DNA from 2 places in the Oceanobacillus sp. AG genome. Region 1 is predicted to be linked to the other one. Evidence: riboswitches for the same ligand, from Rfam matches in the RefSeq annotation. Region 1 holds a riboswitch; the other holds the start of a gene.
The links. A riboswitch is a leader RNA that binds a small molecule or an ion and turns the genes downstream of it on or off. The one in region 1 is predicted to bind S-adenosylmethionine.

Region 1 (6,171 bases):
TCGCCAAATCACTCATCGAAAGTGAAAAATATATCGTATAATTTCAGTTCGTCCGGAGTATAGAATATGCTCCGGACGATTTTTTTTAAACCATACGAGCTCTGTAGCAAATACATGTGTCAACAAACCTTCTATGTTAAAATAGTGGTAATTACATAAAGGAGCTGGTTTTTAAAATGAGTATGACTTTTTACTGGTATCCAAAATGCGGCACGTGCAGAAATGCGAAGAAGTGGTTGGAAGCGAACGATATCGACTTTGAGGCAGTCCATATCGTTGAGGATACACCATCTAAGGATAAGATTTTACAATTAATTGAAAAAAGTGGTCTAGAACCGAAGAAGTTCTTTAATACGAGCGGTAAAAAATATCGCGAATTGAATATGAAAGAGAAGATTAAAGATGCTTCAGTTGAAGAAATGGCAGAATACCTAGCTTCTGACGGCATGTTGATAAAACGGCCGATAGCAGCGATGGGAGACAAAATCACTGTTGGTTTTAAAGAAGACGAATACGAATCAACTTGGAATTAGTACAGAAGGTAAAGAGAAAATGTGATGTACAGTAGATTTTCTAATCTATCCATTGTATAGTTGGAGTAGAAGAAACGGAAAGGATGATAACCGATGAATTTACCAGAGGACTTACGTTATACGAAAGAGCACGAGTGGATTAAGAAAGAGAGCGACAATAAAGTGCGCATCGGAATTACTGATTTCGCTCAAGATGAACTTGGAGATATCGTGTTTGTCGAACTTCCGGAAGAGGGCGACACAGTCGAAGCGGACGATTCATTTGGCAGTGTAGAATCGGTAAAAACAGTTTCCGAGCTATATGCACCAGTCAAAGGGACAATAGTTGAAATCAATGAAGAATTGGAAGACAGCCCAGAACTTGTCAACGAATCTCCATATGAACAGGCTTGGATGATCGTTGTAGAACTAGAGGACGCAAGCGAATGGGATAATTTACTGACAGCTGAAGAATACAAAGCAATCATAGAAGAATAATACTAAAGCAAGACAAAAAAGGAGGGGGACTAACTATACAATAAAACAGTATAGTCAGCCTCCTTTCTTTCATATGCTATAATAGGTGGATGATTTGATCGGATAAGGAGTGGCAGGGTATGATAGCGCACGAAACCGAAAAAGTTATTATTGTGGAGGGGTTGACAGATAAACGTAAGATAGAAGAAATTCTAAGCGAAGAAGTCACGATTATTTGTACAAACGGCTCACTAAGCGTCCATTGGTTTGATGAGCTGTTAGAAACATATAACTTAGATGAAAATGATGTCTACATCTTTGTCGATGAAGATAAAAATGGCTTGAAACTACGAAAACAACTGGCACGGGAACTCCCTCATGCCGACCATATTTATATTAGCAGGGATTACCGTGAAGTCGCAACTACCCCTTATAAAATCCTTGCCTCCTTACTCGTTGCAAAACATTTTTCAGTACGACCAACATTTTTATATTAGTCAGGTGAGTCTATGCAGAAAGTAATATCAAAACAGCTAAAGAAAGATTCTTACTTATTATATATTTATTCGCCATTTTGTGGCACATGCCATATCGCTAGGACGATACTTGAAAAAATTGAAGACATTCATGGCGAAGAAATATTTTATGAAATGAATGCCAATTTTGAAGAAGCTTTCTTACACGAACATAAAATAGAGAACGTGCCTTGTTTATTAATTAAGGAGAATAATGAAGTAAAGGAGAAAGTGTATACTTTCTATTCTACCGGTAATATTTATCGTTATCTTTTCGAATATAAGCCTGAGCTCTTCGCTGGGGAAAGCTATTGACAGCATAACTCAACTCATGCTATGATTTCTTTATGTTAATTGAATAGGTATGCTCTTATCGAGAGCGGTGGAGGGACTGGCCCTGTGAAACCGCGGCAACCTTCAAAGTCGTTTGAAAGGTGCCAATTCCTGCTAATATCTTGATAGATAAGAGAACAAGAAATGCAACTATAGGTAAAAGCGTCTTTCTGTTCTCGAATAGAAAGACGCTTTTTTGATTTATTTGGAAGGAGATAGTACGTTGATTTCCATTAAAGGTTTAAGGAAGCAATACGTTACAAAAGAAAGGCAAATCATTGCAGTTGATGATTTGGATCTGGATATAAAAGAAGGAGAAATATTTGGCGTTATTGGTTATAGTGGTGCTGGTAAAAGTACCTTCATCCGCTTGCTCAATCGGTTGGAGGAGCCATCAGGTGGATCAGTAACAATAGGTGATAAAGACATAACACGTTTGAAGAAAAATGATCTCCGCATTGCACGCCAAGATATTGGAATGGTGTTTCAACATTTTAATTTACTATGGTCGCGGACTGTGGCAGAGAACATTGCATTCCCGCTTGAAATTGCTGGAGTGAGCAAAACGGAGCGTAAACAGCGGGTTCAAGAATTGATCGACTTGGTCGGTTTAACTGGTCGGGAAGATGCTTATCCATCTGAATTAAGTGGTGGACAAAAACAGCGTGTCGGTATTGCTAGATCACTGGCGAACAAACCGAAACTATTACTTTGTGATGAAGCGACATCTGCTCTTGACCCGGAAACGACAACATCTATTTTGGATCTACTCGTTGACATCAATGAAAAGATGGGACTCACAATTATTCTGATTACCCACGAAATGCAGGTCATCCGGAAAATTTGCCACCGGGTTGCTGTTATGGAAGAGGGAAAAGTAGTGGAAATGGGAGATGTCCTCGATGTTTTCCTTCATCCGAAACAACAAATAACAAAGAAATTTGTTAGCCAGGTGATGGGAAATGCAGAGGAAGAGGATGCGATCCCAAGTATGCTGCAAGATAATCCAGAAGGAAAGCTCATCAAACTGCAATTTATCGGAGAATCAGCAAACAAAGCTTTAATCAGTCAGCTTGCGAAACAGTTTGCCATCGATATCAATATTATCCAAGGCAAGATTACGAATACGAAGACCGGAAGTTACGGAACATTGTTTGTTCAAATTACTGGTGAGGATGCGGAAATTGACCGTGCTATTCTCTATGTTCAAACGAAAACCTCCGTGGAATTGGAGGTCATCCTAAATGTTTGAAAATGTGAATATGGACGAGCTGTTAACAGCGACTAATGAAACTTTTTATATGACAAATATTTCGCTATTAGGCACCTTGGTCATCGGAATACTTCTTGGATTATTACTATTTCTTACAGCAAGAGGCGGTATTTGGGAAAATAAAGTCATTAATGCAATAACCGCATCTGTTGTCAACGTATTCCGTTCGATTCCGTTTATAATATTGATTCTGTTATTATTTCCATTTACAAATTTCCTTATTGGGACGATTCGAGGACCAAGTGCTGCGCTACCAGCGCTAATTATCGGCAGCGCGCCATTTTACGCTCGGCTTGTGGAGATTGCGTTCCGGGAAGTTGATAAAGGTGTCATTGAAGCTGCAAAATCAATCGGTGCGAAGACGAGTACGATTATATTTAAAGTATTGATACCTGAATCCTTACCAGCTCTCGTATCAGGGCTGACCGTTACAGCTATTGCACTTATCGGCTATACCGCGATGGCAGGAATAATTGGGGCAGGCGGTCTTGGAGATTATGCTTATTTCTATGGTTTCCAGCGCCGGAACTTTGATCTTGTGTTTATTTGTACGATAATAATTTTGATCATTGTATTTATTATTCAATTTATTGGAGATTTCATTACCAATAAAATAGATAAAAGATAAAAAGGAGAGGAATAAAGATGAGAAAGTTTCTAGGATTAATTCTACTATCATTCATTCTGTTGCTGGCTGCATGTGGTACAAGTGGAGAAAAAGAAGATACCGCAAATGGTGCAGATGATACAGATAACACCGCTGGAGAAGAAGCCACAGAACCGGTTGATATCGTTATTGGCGCATCAAGTACACCCCATGCCGAAATTTTAGAAGAAGCTAAGCCGTTGCTTGAAGAGGAAGGAATCAATATAACAATCGAGATGTATCAAGATTATGTATTACCGAATGAGGACTTGGAATCGGGTACGCTCGATGCGAACTTCTTCCAGCATATTCCGTTCCTCGATCAAACAATTGATGACACAGGGTATGATTTAGATTATATTGATGGAATCCATATTGAACCGATGGGTGTTTACTCGAAGAATATCACATCACTTGATGAGATTGAGGATGGTCAAGAGATTATCATCAGCCGTTCCATTCCTGACCATGGACGTATTCTTTCATTATTTGAGCAACAAGACTTGATTACATTGGATGAGAGTGTAGAGAAATCTACGGCAACAATTGATGATATTGTAGACAATCCATTGAATCTAACATTCTCACCAGATGTGGATCCATTGTTATTACCAGAAATGTACGAGTCGGAGCCGGATGCATTAGTTGCAATCAACACAAACTATGCCATCGATGCAGGCCTGAATCCGCTAGAAGATGCGTTATTCATTGAAGACGAGAATTCAGAGTATGTAAACGTCATCGCCGTCCGCAGTAAGGACAAAGACAATCCTGCGTTCCAAACATTAGTTGATGTTTTACAATCGGAAGAAATCCAAAACTTCATCTTAGAAAATTATGATGGGGCAGTTGTTCCGGTTGGCGGAAGCAATTAAAATTTGTGAAATCGGTAGTAAAAGGAAGCATAAGCTTAAATGTTTATGCTTCCTTTCTTTATATTACAGCATCGTTCATTTCCAGTTAAATACTCCACCCTATACGTTTATTTCTCCTTTGAGCAGGGTAGCGTTATTGTGTTAACCTTTTAATGTAGAAAACAAAGGAGTGGTTTATTATTAATTCGGTTAATAATGAGTATTATACGCAAGAAATGGAGAAGGCAATGAACGAATATCATAAAATGAGCATTGCCGAATACGAATCGAATTTAGCAAACCGAATGAAAGTAGAGCGGAAACGCGAACGGGAATATCAGGAATCAAAACAAATCATCGCTGAAATTGACAATCAGCTTGGATACTAAAAGAACAGAAGACGGGCCTACTTGGTCTGTCTTCTGTTCTTTTTAGCTCATACCTCATTCATCATACCGCGAATTGTAAAGCCGTCATTTTTAGACCATTCCGCGTAATAGATTTTACTGATTTCGGTATAGCCTAACTTCGCAAGTTCTGACTTTAGCCATGTTTCACTTTTTCCGATTTTTTCTAGTATTGTTCCTACTATTTTCCCTTCATCAATCACTAGATAGCTAAGGGCTGCTTCTTTTGGTTGGATGGAAAGCATTTCTGCTGTGACTGGTACGGATCGTTCATACTCTAACACACTCAGCTGTCCGCTTGGCTCGAGTATTCCATATTTCACTTCATTAATTGAGAAAATGCCTTGTTGCCTTAGCATTGTACGCAACTGTTCCGATTCAAGCTTATTCTTTTTCAAAGCTTTTATATCGAGTTCACCATCATGGATAATGACGGTAGGTTCTCCTTTTACTGCTTGCCTTGTTATATCGAATTTCTGAACGATCTTTTCAATACTGTAAATGAGAAGGGACCATAAGGCAATGGCTGCCAATACTTGCCAAACAGTGACTTTGTCATCATAAACCGATTCTTCGAGCAAGCCTCCGAGTACAAGGATATATACAAAATCAAATGGAGTAATTTGAGATAGTTCTTTCTTTCCTAACAAACGGACTACAATCAGTAATGCGAGTAAACCACAGATTATTTTTATTGTCATCGATGTCGCCATACTTGTTATTCACCTCTGCTTTATTTTTTTAATTGTAATACCCTTTATTGAACGAACTAATCTACTAAGTTGAATATATCGCTGCTTCCGTTTTCCACTTGGGTGACACGGGTAAGGAATACATATAAAGTGAAACTTCATTCAGTGGGGATCCTTACCGTTTCTTACCTCCCCACTGAATGTTAGTTGAATAGAATCAGGGATTTACAAATAACCAATAAAGGAGCATTCGAAAATGACGGCTGAAGTGGCAGTACTGAATAAACAAGGAATCGCAATGGCTGCAGACAGTGCAATAACAAGCGGTAGAGAAGGTGTACAAAAAGTATATAATACGGCCAATAAATTATTTTCATTATCGAAAGAACATTCAATTGGAATCATGATATATGGGGCTGGGTCCTTTATGGAAGTTCCTTGGGAAGTCATTATCAAAGCGTA
Region 2 (6,171 bases), on a different contig from region 1:
CGCTCACCAACTGGCGCAGTTGCCTGACCCTCTGTCCTACGATTGTTTATCGTGGACAATATTGATATAATATGCTTAGAATCTACATTATTAATCTCATCATTATATCCTCGGAGGAAGTGAAGAATTTGGCGAACTTATTATTGGTCAATGAGGAAACTTCCCATTACCCCCAACAGAAGTTTAGAAAGGTGGAAAGTCCCCATGATAAGCTTTTTAAAGAAACATTTAGTCATATTAAAGTGACGAGAAGTTTCTTACACCATTATTTACCACCTGGCGTTATGAAGTTTCTTAATACGGACACATTGAAACTTGAGAAGGACAGCTTCATCAGTAAAGAACTAGAAGAAAGTTACTCTGATTTACTTTTCAGCGCAGATATTGACGGGAAAGAAGGTTATGTATATTTCCTTTTCGAACACAAAAGTTATGCTGACAGAACCGTTACCTTTCAAATATTGAAGTACATGGCGGAATTTTGGGACGCAAAGATGAGGAAAGAGAATTTAAAAACTGTGCCACCCGTTATTCCTTTAGTTATGTATCACGGAAACACAAGTTGGAATACTTCCGATATGCTTCGTAAGGCAATTGCAAAATATGATGACTTGCCGCGGGAAATACGTCAATTTATTCCCAACTACAAATTTTTGCTTTTTGATTTCACTAATTTTCCAGATGAAGAAATCAAGGGTGAAGCTCGTATCCGGATTTTAATTACGATGTTCCGCGATATTCGTAAGGCGGAATCGGTTCAAGAATTGCTTAGGATCCTTGAAAGAAGTATTTCTTATTTGCAGGAGTTGGATGATAAACAGACGGGTATGGAATACTTTGAGACGATGCTGTACTATATTTTCAGCGCGGCGACGAATGTCACACGAGGAAATACGGATGAAATTACGGAAAAAATTAAGAACAGTTATCCAGAAGGGAGCAAAATTATTATGAGCCTGGCTGATATGTTTCGTGAGGAAGGTAAAGAACTAGGTAAAGAGGAAGGTAAAAAACAAGGTAAAAAGGAAATGGAAGAAATACTGGTTAAAAACTCGATAAAAAAAGGCTTAGATCCTCATATCATCGAAGAAATAACTGGTCTATCACAAGAAGAAATCCAAAAAATCGCCAGCAATGTTAAAGAATAAATTTTACTGCGTACCAAATGGTATGAAGCCGACCTGATCAAGCGTAACCAAGCGTTCCATACTATCTTAATCATAACTGGGACACTTGCACTGACCCCGATGTCCCGCTCATAACTGGGACACTCGCTCTGACCCCAATGTCCCACCGATGTCCCGCTCATAACTGGGACACTTGCTCTGACCCCAATGTCCCACCAACCCCAATGTCCCAGCGGAAACATGGACGATATTCTGTCCATGTTTTTTATGTATGATAGGTGGAAGTGTGCTAATATGATATATATTTGAAAGGGGATGGATATGATGAAAGTTGCTGTTTACCAAATGGAACTTGTACCAGGTTCCCCGCATGATAACAGGGAAAAGGTGAAGCATTGGGTTGGATCAGAAGTAAAGAATGATAAGCCAGACATCATCCTATTGCCGGAAATGTGGACAACATCCTATGTGCTGGAAGAGCTCCAAACAATTGCAGATGATGCATTAGAGCCTACTAAATCTTTTTTAAGTGAATTGGCGAAGGAATACAAGATTAATATTGTCGGTGGCTCGATTGCGAATAAAGTGGATGACAAATTATATAATACGAGTCTTGTTTTTGACCGCGCCGGCAACCTTGTTTATGAATATAGCAAGATGCACCTCGTACCGATGTTGAACGAACCAGCATACTTGACTGGTGGCAAGGAAAAAGTGCAAACTTTTGAACTCGATGGGATTCGGATGGGTGTCATTATTTGCTATGACCTGCGTTTTCCAGAACTCACGCGCAAGTTGGCGTTAGACGGGGCGCAAGTATTATTTATCCCTGCCGAATGGCCGAAACCGCGGACCAATCATTGGGTTAACCTGCAAATAGCCCGCGCAATTGAAAACCAAATGTATGTCGTATCTGCAAACAATGTCGGCACCCTGAATGAGGTTAAATACACCGGAACTTCTTTAATCGCAGACCCTTGGGGAGATGTTCTCGTAAAAGGTTCAGAAGATAAAGAAGAAACATTACGAGGCACAATCAATCCGGACAGGGTAATTGAAGTCAGAAAAAGTGTCCCAATCTTTGAAAGCCGTGTCCCAGAGTTATATTAAATATACAAATAAAGAGGTTATGTCAATGGAATTTTCGAATCGCCTAAAGGAGTTGCCCGTTCAATTTTTTGCAACTCTCGTAGAAAAAGTGACAAAAGCATACGCAGAAGGTCGCGATGTCATTAATTTGGGGCAAGGGAACCCGGATCAACCAACTCCACCCCATATTGTGCAAGCTTTGCAAGAAGCTGCCGCAGACCCAAATTCACATAAATACTCGCCGTTTCGTGGCACAGCGGAATTGAAACGAGCAGCAGCCGATTTCTATAAGCGGGAATACAATGTCGATTTAGACCCGGAAGCGGAAGTAGCTGTTTTATTTGGGACGAAGATTGGCTTAGTCGAACTACCCCTCGCCTTAATGAACGAAGGCGACATGCTGTTACTGCCAGATCCAGGCTACCCGGACTATCTATCTGGCGTCAAGCTTGCGAATGTTCGGCATGAAGTAATGCCATTACTTCGAGAAAATGCATTCTTACCAGACTATGACAAGCTCACGCCGAAACAATTAGAAGAAGCGAAATTACTTTACTTAAATTATCCGAATAATCCTACAGGAGCCATCGCTTCCAAAGAATTTTTCGAAGAGACGGCACAGTTAGGCAAGGAGCACGGTATCGGTATCGTCCATGATATTGCTTACGGTGCAATAGGCTTTGACGGGAAAAAACCGGTTAGTTTCCTCGAGGTAGAGGGCGCTAAAGATATCGGGATCGAGCTTTATACCTTATCGAAAACATACAATATGGCCGGTTGGCGAGTAGGCTTTGCTGTTGGGAACGCGAAAATGATTGAAGCGATCAATCTCCTGCAAGATCATTTATTCGTTAGTCTGTTCCCCGCAGTCCAACATGCGGCGGCTGTTGCCTTAACTGCAGAGCAATCAAGTGTGGAGGAATTAGTCGAGCTGTATGAAGGGCGCAGGAATGCATTAATCGCGGCATGTAAACGGATTGGTTGGGAAGTTGAAGCTCCTAGTGGCTCGTTCTTTGCATGGCTGCCGGTTCCGAGTGGGTATACAAGTGAGCAATTTGCTGATTTGCTACTGGAAAAGGCTGATGTTGCTGTCGCCGCCGGAAATGGCTTCGGGACGTACGGGGAAGGTTATATCCGGATCGGTTTACTAGTTGATGAAGCCCGTCTTGAAGAAGCAGTCGAACGGATTGAAAAACTTAAACTTTTCTCTTAGTCTGAAAGATTACTAAAATAAGAGTTGACGACACGTAACTTTTGCTGTAGTCTATATCAATATAATTAAATAGTTTTATCTCTTATCAAGAGTAGCTGAGGGACTGGCCCGATGAAGCTCGGCAACCTTTTTATGTCAACCATAAAAGAGGTGCTAATTCCAGCAAAACGTGATGTTTTGAAAGATAAGAGAGGACCTCTGAATACATACAAAGCCTCTCTTTCTTTAGAAAAGAGAGGCTATTTTTATTGTATAAGGAACTATAAAGTAAAAGTGTTGTGATAACTTAGGTGTCCAGGGCCAGCCACGTCCGCTCTGCGCCCAGCAACTAGCAGATCTTTTGGTGGGACGAGCAGTGCGCAGTCCCAAACTTCACACTCCTCCAATCGATAAGTCAACATCGGCTCTCTACGTTCGCCGTGTTTCCTTTATCTCATTCCGGAGTGCTCCAGTTTGTACGTTGCTACGACGCACAGGATGTGCTAGTGCAGGTGTTGCGACAGGACGTCGCGTTTTTAACCTGCAAGGGCGCTTCCGCCTTTGTTTATACCAACTATTTCTTAATCTAAAGACAATTGGAAGGGAAAGGTAGATAGATGATCAAATTAGAGAACATCACGAAGGTATTCCCATCTAAAAATGGGGATGTTACAGCGGTAAACAATGTTAACCTTCATGTAAAAAAAGGTGAAATCCACGGTGTCATTGGCTACAGTGGTGCCGGTAAAAGTACCTTGATCCGGCTCGTCAATTTACTAGAAAAGCCGAACAGTGGAACGGTAACGATCAATGGTACAGAGCTAACAGCCCTATCAAATGAAAATTTGCGGAAAATGAGACAGAAGATCGGAATGATTTTCCAGCATTTCAATCTCATGAAGACTGCAACCGTTTATGAGAACGTAGCAACACCACTAAGACTTCTAGGGCTTAACAAAACAGAAGTGAAAGAACGTGTAGAAAAATATTTGAAAATTGTTGATTTAGCAGACAGAGGGGACAGCTACCCTTCTCAATTATCTGGCGGACAGAAGCAGCGGGTCGCCATTGCACGCGCATTATCACAGGAACCGGAAATCCTGCTGAGCGACGAGGCGACAAGTGCCCTTGACCCCGAAACAACGAATTCAATTCTTGATTTACTCCTTAAGATTAACGAAGAACTGGGGATAACCATCTTACTCATTACCCACGAAATGAGTGTCATTCAGAAAATTTGTGATGACGTTTCGGTTCTAGAAAATGGAGAAATCGTTGAACAGCGCTCCAGTATCGAATTGTTCACCGATCCCCGTCATAAGACGACAAAGAAGTTTTTAGATACGATTTCCCAGCGTAAATTATCCGCATCACTCATCAACCAATTGAAACTAAATGGTACGGTGACAAGCCTAACATTTATTGGAGAGAGTGCCGGGGAGCCTTTACTTGCACAAGTGATTGAGAAGTTTAAAGTGAAGCCGAATATTTTAACGGCGAATATTATGGAATTGAAAAACGGGATCGTCGGAAATCTGATCATTCATCTTGTTGGTGAACAGGAACAAATCAATGCCTCCTTAACGTTCTTAAACGATCAAGGGGTCGTGACAGAAGAAGTGGAGGGTGAATAAATAAAATGGAAAACTTTATCGAACAATGGCTGCCTATTATTGGCCAAGCTATCATTGAAACGTTTCAAATGGTCATCATTTCCTTATTTTTTGCGATTTTGATTGGGGTGCCTTTAGGCATACTTGTTGTACTGACACGCCCGGGACAATCATTGGAAAATAAATTCGTCTATCAATTATTGAATCTCGTTATAAACATAGTCCGCTCGATTCCGTTTATTATTCTATTATTCTTTATTCTGCCATTTACGAAATTCTTGGTCGGCACAACGATTGGCGTGCAAGGTGTTATCGTTCCACTCGTTATTTACACCGCGCCATATCTTGCACGCTTACTGGAAAGTTCTCTACTCGAAGTGGATAGCGGAATTATTGAAGCATATAAAGCAATGGGGATTAAAACACATAAAATCATCTGGAGTGTCATGCTTCGAGAAGCACGCCCATCCATCGTTTTAGGCTTAACAATTGTTACAATCAGCTTGATCGGCGCGACCGCAATGGCCGGTCTAGTCGGTGCAGGAGGACTCGGAGATCTTGCGTATCGTTTCGGACACTTGCGTTATGAAGTAGATGTCATGTATGCAACGGTCTTTATCTTAATCATCCTCGTCCAAGGAATCCAGTCCCTTGGTAACCGGATCGCTGCACGTTTGAAAAAGGATTAAACGGAAGAAAGCCAACTTTAGGAGGTAGAAGTCTTGACGACTACAAAGACGAAAGATGCATTCATTACGAACCTAGAAACAACGGAGACTTTTCCTTTTCGTGTAGAAGAATTAGAGGCAAAAGCGAAAGGAAAAATGTCGAAAAATGCATTTGGATACACCCGCTCTGGAGGCGGAGGGGAGGAGACGTTGCGGAAAAACATCGCTTCATTCGAGAAATATTCTATTCTGCCCCAATATTTAAATGATGTCTCCAACGTGGATACAAGTATTGAGCTATTTGGTCATACGTATCGCCACCCATTTTTGCTCGCTCCGATCGGAATGCTGAAAACTACGCATGAAGAAGCGGAACTTGCGGTTGCAAAAGCAGCTGCGAAATTGGATGTACCTTATATACAAAGCACGGTTTCCAGTTACGCAATCGAGGAAGTGGCAGAGGTTTCAGAAGGTAGTCCAAA

Region 2: linked by a shared signal. The riboswitch ahead of GN217_RS00720 (methionine ABC transporter ATP-binding protein) and the one ahead of GN217_RS06255 (methionine ABC transporter ATP-binding protein) in region 1 are both predicted to bind S-adenosylmethionine.

Annotation. Positions count from the first base shown of each region.
Region 1 is NZ_WOWT01000009.1:131,846-138,016, forward strand. It holds gene GN217_RS06230 (acyl-CoA dehydrogenase family protein) at 1-41, shown strand, start outside; gene GN217_RS06235 (arsenate reductase family protein) at 177-533, shown strand; gene gcvH (glycine cleavage system protein GcvH) at 627-1,010, shown strand; gene GN217_RS06245 (toprim domain-containing protein) at 1,130-1,486, shown strand; gene GN217_RS06250 (thioredoxin family protein) at 1,499-1,819, shown strand; SAM riboswitch class I at 1,872-1,973, shown strand; gene GN217_RS06255 (methionine ABC transporter ATP-binding protein) at 2,061-3,089, shown strand; gene GN217_RS06260 (methionine ABC transporter permease) at 3,082-3,738, shown strand; gene GN217_RS06265 (MetQ/NlpA family ABC transporter substrate-binding protein) at 3,756-4,631, shown strand; gene GN217_RS18685 (YuzK family famiily protein) at 4,859-4,999, shown strand; gene GN217_RS06270 (DUF421 domain-containing protein) at 5,047-5,730, opposite strand; gene GN217_RS06275 (hypothetical protein) at 5,966-6,171, shown strand, end outside.
Region 2 is NZ_WOWT01000002.1:154,679-160,849, forward strand. It holds gene GN217_RS00705 (Rpn family recombination-promoting nuclease/putative transposase) at 129-1,148, shown strand; gene GN217_RS00710 (carbon-nitrogen family hydrolase) at 1,449-2,237, shown strand; gene GN217_RS00715 (pyridoxal phosphate-dependent aminotransferase) at 2,263-3,429, shown strand; SAM riboswitch class I at 3,509-3,620, shown strand; gene GN217_RS00720 (methionine ABC transporter ATP-binding protein) at 4,026-5,042, shown strand; gene GN217_RS00725 (methionine ABC transporter permease) at 5,048-5,710, shown strand; gene GN217_RS00730 (alpha-hydroxy-acid oxidizing protein) at 5,744-6,171, shown strand, end outside.